DNA from 3 places in the Allobosea sp. TWI1241 genome. Region 1 is predicted to be linked to each of the others. Evidence: riboswitches for the same ligand, from Rfam matches in the RefSeq annotation. Region 1 holds a riboswitch; each other region holds the start of a gene.
What was found. A riboswitch is a leader RNA that binds a small molecule or an ion and turns the genes downstream of it on or off. The one in region 1 is predicted to bind cobalamin.
Positions count from the first base shown of each region.

Region 2: linked by a shared signal. The riboswitch ahead of ABE438_RS10640 (ribonucleoside-diphosphate reductase subunit alpha) and the one ahead of ABE438_RS16230 (ABC transporter substrate-binding protein) in region 1 are both predicted to bind cobalamin.
Region 3: linked by a shared signal. The riboswitch ahead of ABE438_RS11180 (class I SAM-dependent methyltransferase) and the one ahead of ABE438_RS16230 (ABC transporter substrate-binding protein) in region 1 are both predicted to bind cobalamin.

Region 1 is NZ_JBDJKW010000013.1:81,738-83,994, reverse strand. It holds gene ABE438_RS16230 (ABC transporter substrate-binding protein) at 1-849, opposite strand, end outside; cobalamin riboswitch at 1,011-1,208, opposite strand; gene ABE438_RS16225 (hypothetical protein) at 1,477-2,257, shown strand, end outside.
Region 2 is NZ_JBDJKW010000006.1:235,436-237,692, forward strand. It holds gene ABE438_RS10640 (ribonucleoside-diphosphate reductase subunit alpha) at 1-1,301, opposite strand, end outside; cobalamin riboswitch at 1,421-1,622, opposite strand; gene asnB (asparagine synthase (glutamine-hydrolyzing)) at 1,833-2,257, shown strand, end outside.
Region 3 is NZ_JBDJKW010000007.1:93,369-95,625, forward strand. It holds gene ABE438_RS11175 ((2Fe-2S) ferredoxin domain-containing protein) at 1-659, shown strand, start outside; cobalamin riboswitch at 701-907, shown strand; gene ABE438_RS11180 (class I SAM-dependent methyltransferase) at 1,188-1,922, shown strand; gene ABE438_RS11185 (TonB-dependent receptor) at 1,919-2,257, shown strand, end outside.

The sequences.
Region 1 (2,257 bases):
CGCCTCGAGCTGGCGGAAGCCGGGATCGCAGCAGAGCTGGCCCATGCTGACCGGCCCGTTTGAGACCATGATCAGGTTGGGCGCGGTGAAGACCTCGAGCACCGCCGCCAGCGGCACCGGCACGCGCCCGTCCGCATCGAGCGTCCCGCCCTGCACCCTGGAAGCGGCATCGAACAGCCTGAAGCCGAGCCCGGCCAGGGTCCGGCCGAGCCCGCTCGTGGGAGAAATCGCGAAGGGATCCTCGTGGATGCCGCCGGCATTGGCCTGCAGCAGCGCGGTCTCGCCCTCCGGCAGCGCGATCTTGCCCGCGACCTGCGCCGCGCGCGCCTCGAAGGCGGCGATCAGCGCCGGCACCTTGTCCGTCCGCCCGAGCAGGTCGGCGACGAAGGCCAGTTCCTCGCGCCAGCCCGGCAGGTCGGCCGGTACGACCAGTGTCGGCGCGATCGCGGTGAGATCGGCGGCGCGCCCCGCGCTCGCCAGCCCGCCCGGATTGCGGCCGCCGGCGATGATCAGATCGGGCTCAGCCGCGCGGATCGCCGCGAGATCGACGCCGTCCGCCCCGGCCGGCAGCGCCACGGCCTTACGTGCCGCGGCCTGCCGGTTCCACAGCGGCGGGAAGCCGGTGCGGCGGTTGATGCGCGCGTCGGGAAAGCGGGGATCGGCGGCGACGACCGGCGCCTCCAGCGCGAAGGCGTAGCCGGCGATCCCGGCGTCGAGCACCACGATCCGCTGCGCCCCGGCCGCATCCGCCGGCCGGGCGGCGCCCGGCCCGGCCATGACCACCAGGGCGCCGGCAAGCACGCCTGTGAAGGCGCGGCGCGACGGTTCGACTGTCTTCGCGATGCCCATCGACATCGGTCCTTCCACGGCTCGACCGGACGCGTTTCGGGCGTCCGGTGCCGGGCTCGGGAGAACGGGAAACGGGCTCCGCCAGTCTCCGGGCACGGCAACATTCATCGAATGTCACCGTCACGGAGACGACCGCACCCTGGCACACCCCGTGCCGCGGGCTCAGGTGACAGGAACGGGCAGGTCTCCTGGCTTCCGGGTCAGCGCTTACCGTCTCCGCCTTCCCGGCGGCGCGAGAGGCGCCGCCAGTGGCTTCGTGGAGGGAAGCTCGCCGGTCACAGTTGCGGGGGCAGCCGCGGCGTCGAACCGCGTTCCCTTTTCATCCGCCTCGAGGCGGAACCTGTTCCGACGGCGACTGTAGCGTCAGCGCCGGCGGAAGGAAAGCGCGGCGACGAGGTGAAGAGCGGTCGCCGGGAGCCTCTCTGCCTCCCACGCCGGGATCATCGCGCCCATGGCCCGGCGCCGCGCTTCCGAGCCTTTTCCACACCGCCCAGCCGCGCCCATAACGCAAGGACAGGCCCCGACTCGACAGAGCGTTAAGGACTGGTAAAACAATCCCGCTTCGGGGGATTGGTCATGCGTATGCGTCTTGTTTTGGCGGTTCTCGCTGCATCAGTCTCACCAGCCATGGCGCAGTCCTTCGCGCAGACGGAAGCCCAGAAGCGCAAGCAGCATGTCCCCTATGTCCGGGCCGCGACGGACTGCGTGACCTCTGTGGTGCGCCGTGACGACGGTTTCGACGGCGCCGTCGCGTTCGACAGCTTCCAGCCGCTGATCGCCCGCGCCTTGTCCGTCTGCTCGCAATCGGTCGCGACGATGATCTCCACCCATGACGCGATCTACGGCTTCGGCGGCCAAGCCTTCTATGCCGGCCCGTATCTGAACGATCTGGAGCGGGCGGTCCGCAACCGCCTCGCCGGCCAGATCGCGGCGGCGCGCGCCAATGCCGACCGTCTCGCCGCCGAGCGCCAGGCGCGGCTCAACAAGGAAAGGGCCGAGCGGGACGCCGCCGCGGCCCAGGCGGAAGCCCGGCGCATCGAGGCGGAGACGCGCGAGAAGACCGCCCGCGCCGAGCGCGCCGAACTGCTCGAGAAGACGCGCGAGCTGATCCGGACGAAAACGCTCGGCTGCATCGGCAAGGAAGGCGCGACCATGCTGCTGACCGACGAGAAGGCCGAGGTGGTCGCCAAGGCGGCGATGATCTTCTGCCAGAACGACATCGACGCGCTGGTGAAGATCACCACCGAGATCGTCGAGACCGAGTCCGGTGCCCCCTTCGATCGCGCGCTGGTGCGCAGGCTCGCCGAGGACCGCGTCCGCGACGTCGTCACCGCCTATGTCATCCGCTTCCGCGGCGACCTGATCGGCAGGAACCTCAAGGACCAGCAGGCGCCCACCCGGCCGGCCG
Region 2 (2,257 bases), on a different contig from region 1:
ACCTTCAGGAACGGCACCACGCCCTGGCTCTCGCCATTGGTGCCCTTGATATGGGCGCCGAGGCCCCTGACCGGCGTCCAGTCATTGCCGAGCCCGCCGGAATACTTCGCCAGCAGCGCATTGTCCTTCACCGCCTTGAATATGCCGTCGAGATCGTCGGCGACGGTGGTCAGGAAGCAGGAGGAAAGCTGCGGGCGCAGCGTGCCGGAATTGAACAGCGTCGGCGTCGAGGCCATGAAATCGAAGGAGGACAGCAGATCGTAGAATTCGATCGCCCGCGCCTCGCGGTCGATCTCGCGCAGCGCCAGCCCCATGGCGACGCGCATGAAGAAGGCCTGCGGCAGCTCGAAGCGATTGCCCCGGACATGCAGGAAATAGCGGTCGTAGAGCGTCTGGAAGCCGAGATAGTCGAACTGGAGATCGCGCTCCGGCTTCAGCGCCGCCGCGATGCGGGCGAGGTCGAAGCGGCCGAGCTCGGGATCGATCAGCTCGTTGGCGATACCGACCTTGAGATAGCCGGCGAAGTAATCGCCATAGCGCCCGGCCATCTCGCCCTGCGTCGCCTGCTCGGGCCGGCCGTGCACGAAGCTCAGCGCCTCGCGCCGCAGCTTGTCGAGCAGCAGCCGCGCCGAGACCTTCGCATAGTTCGGCTCAGCTTCGATCAGCGTCCGCGCCGCGAGGATCGGCGCCAGCGCCAGTTCGTCGAGCGAGATGCCGTCATAGAGGTTGCGGCGCGCCTCGCTCAGCACCGGCTCGGCCGATACCCCGTCCAGCCCGGCGCAGGCCTCGCGCACCACCTTGTCGAGGCGCGCGACGTCGAGCGGCACCAGCGTGCCGTCCGCGAGCGTCATGCGCAGCGTCGGGGCGGCCTGCGCCGCCGGCTTCGCCTCGGCCTGTGCCCTGGCGCGCTCCTGCGCCCGCTCCTCGCGATAGAGCACATAGGCGCGGGCGACCTTGTGATGCCCGCCGCGCATCAGCGCCAGCTCGACCTGGTCCTGCACGTCCTCGATATGGAAGGTGCGGCCCTCGGCGGCCCGGCGGGTCAGGCCGGAGACCACCTGCTCGGTCAGCTCGGCGACGACGTCGTGGATGCGCCGCGAGGCGGCAGCGTTGGACCCCTCGACCGCGAGGAATGCCTTGGTCAGCGCCAGCGTGATCTTGGCCGGGTCGAAGGGCGTCACCCCGCCGCTGCGGCGGATGACCTGGTAGCCGGGCTCGCGCACACCCTGTGCGGCAAGCGGCACCGGGGCGGTGGCGGGCGGCGAAGCGGCGGGCCGCTCGGCGTCGAGAGAAAGAGACATCGGCAATCAACCCCAAGATTGAGGGTCGGAAAGGCCGAGCGGAGGCATGGAGAGGGCGCATGTCGGCCCATCGAGGCCCGCGACCTGCCAGCGCACCACCGGGACACCCCGCCCGAGGACGTAAACTCAGGTCGCTGGCAGGTCTCCTGGCTCGCGGGTCGTCGCGTCGGGCCCCGTCTTCCCAAGGCCTCGCGGCCTCAGTGACATGATAGTGGCTCGACACTCGCCGCTGACAGTTGCGGGGGCAGCGCCGGCTTCGCACCGGCTTCCCTCTTAGCTCCCGATCTTGCGATTCGAGAGACCATCGACACCTATATCTAGTATCTCCATCCCCTTCCCTGTCAATCGCTCGCTGCGCGGCGGCGGGAGGCTGTGGACGGTTCGCGAGCCGCTGCCGGGCAGGCGCCGCTCGCGCAATCGCAGCGTGGTCCATTTACCATCAGGCGACGATGGCCGGGCCCGTTAACATATGGGTTGCACCGCTCGGCTAGGGTGACGCAAGGTCTGGCGGGCTCGAAAGCAAACCCTGAGATGTGTGGATTTGGCGGCTATGTCGGCGCTGCCCGTGACGGGGCGGCGCTCCTCGAACGGATGGCGGCGGCGATCGCCCATCGCGGCCCGGACGAGCGCGGCGTCTTCACCGGCGAGGGCGTCGGCCTCGGCCATGTGCGCCTGTCGATCGTCGGGCTCGGCGACGGCCAGCAGCCCATGTCCGACGAGAGCGGCGCGCTGACCATCGCCTTCAACGGCGAGATCTTCAATTACGTCGAGCTGCGCGAGCAGCTGAAGGCCAAGGGGCGGCGCTTCCGCACGGCGAGCGACACCGAGGTCATCCTGCATCTCTACGACGAGATGGGCGACGCCTGCCTGTCGCAGCTCAATGGCGACTTCGCCTTCGCGCTCTGGGATGCGCGTCGCCGGCGCATGCTGATCGCCCGCGACCGCATGGGCGTGCG
Region 3 (2,257 bases), on a different contig from region 1:
CGGCGCTGCCCGGCGTCGCCCGGGCCGAGATCGCCTTTTCGGAACAGGGCACGCCGGCACTGCGGCACGCGCTCGATGCGCTCGTGACTGCGGGCGTCGCAGAGCTGACCATCCTGCCGTTGATGCCGCCGCAGGAGGCCGCCTTCCAGGCCTGGCTGACCCGCACGCTGGCGCGCTGGCGAGCCAAGGACTCCCGGCCCTGGCCGCGCATCCTGCTCTCGCGGCTGCTGCCCGACGACGCCACGGCGGGCGCCCTGCTGGCGGATGCGCTCGCCGCGCCCGGCCAGCCGCTGCCCGAGGCGGCGAAGACCGCGCCGGAAGGCTCGCTCGTGCCGGCGCATCGCAGCCGCGTGCTGGTCTGCATGGGCGGGCCCTGCCTCGCCGCGGGGGCTGAAGTGGTCTGGGGCCATCTGCGCAACGAGCAGGAGCGTCTGTCGCTGCGCACGGCTGGCGAGGGCTGCATGAGCGCCAAGACCAGTTGCCTCGGCCCCTGCAATCTCGCTCCGGTGCTCCAGCTCTGGCCGGAGGGCACCTATTACGGCGGCGTCGACGAGGCCGGGCTCGACCGTATCGTGGCGGAGCATGTGCTTGGCGGCACGCCGGTCGAAGAGCTCGCCTATGCGCCGGGCGGGCGCAAGCAGAGCCTGCGGCCGCGCTGACGCCGCGAGCCTTCGGGCGCTTGACGCCCTGATTTCGCCATATAGGTTACCGCTGTCGAGGTCTCCGGAGAGGATCCGGAGCTAAGAGGGAATCCGGTGAGGCGCCGCGCGGTGCCGAAGCCGGAGCTGCCCCCGCAACTGTAAGCGGTGAGCTGTCCGCCCCTGACGTCACTGGCGCTCGTGCCGGGAAGACGGACGGACAGCAGCGACCCGCGAGCCAGGAGACCTGCCCCGACGCCATGATGATGTCGCGCTGGCGGGGTGTCCGGCGGGTCGTGAGGGCGTACGGGCTGCGAAGCTGGCCCGTTTCTGTCTCCGAGCGCCCGCGAAAGCTCCGTCTGCAGCAGCGAGGGGCTGACGCGATGAGCAAGCGGTTTCCGCGCCGTTCAGGCCGGACGAGGCGCAGGCCTGCATCCCGTTGGGGATCGCAGCAAGTGTGCGTCTATAAATGAATTGCAATGATATAACATTTCATTCATGGGCTCGATCATGACCGCCCATGCCTCTTCCCTGGTGCCCGCGCGCACCATGACCGACCCAGACGGCCCGCTCGATCCGCTGGCGCTCTATGCCAGCGCGATCGACACCTCCGACTATATCGCGCGCGTCGTGCCGCCGATCCGCGCTCTGGTGCCGGCGATCGGCGACCTCGTCGACATCGGCGCCGGCGGCGGCCAACTCGGCGATGCCCTGGCGCCGGCGGGCGCGCGCTGGACCGCAATCGAGCCTTCGCCGACCATGCGGGCGCGGCTCGGGGCCTTGTCGCGCCCGCCTACTATGATCCCTCATGGCTGGGACGACCCGGCGGTCTCCTGCCCGCCGGGCGACACCGTGCTGGCCGCGACCATGCCGGGTTACCTGACCGATCCGGCGCGCTTCCTGGCGCGCTGCCGGCAATGGTCCCGGCGCCACATCGTCTGGCTGGTGCCGGCGCAGGCCGCGCCGCGCGGGCTGATCCTCGCCGCCTGCCTGCCGCGCGACTGGCATCGCGAGGACGAGACGCCCGGCATCGATCGCGTCCTGCCCGCGCTAGGCGAGGACCGGCCCGACCACCATGTCGCGGTCGACTGGACCTTCTCGCTGGTCCTGCCAGACCTGCCGCGCTTCGCCGCCTTCCAGGCCGACCGGCTGGGCTGGTCTGCCGACGATGCCCGCCGGCCCGCGCTTCTCGCCCATCTCTGCGCCCAGGCCGACCCGGTTCCCGGCGGCCTGCGCCTTTCCTGCCATCGCCGCTCGGCCATTCTCGTCTGGACCCTGTCATGATCCGTCTGCGCATTCGCCTGCTTCGCCCCTCTGCCCGCGCCGCACTGGCCTCGACCGCGCTCGCCGGCGGCCTCGTCGCCGCGCCGGCTCTGGCGCAGGAGATCAAGCTCGACGAACTCGTCGTCACCGCCACCGGCCGGCCCGAGCCGCGCAGCAGCATTCCCGGCACGGTCCAGGTCATCGACGCCCAGACGATCGAGCGTTCCGGCGCGAAGTCGCTGACCGACCTGCTGGCCGAGAACGCGGTCGGCTTCTTCAGCGAATGGACGCCGGGCCAGACCTCGATCAACATCCGCGGCGGCGCCTCGGACGGGCAGGGCAAGGACTTCCGCAGC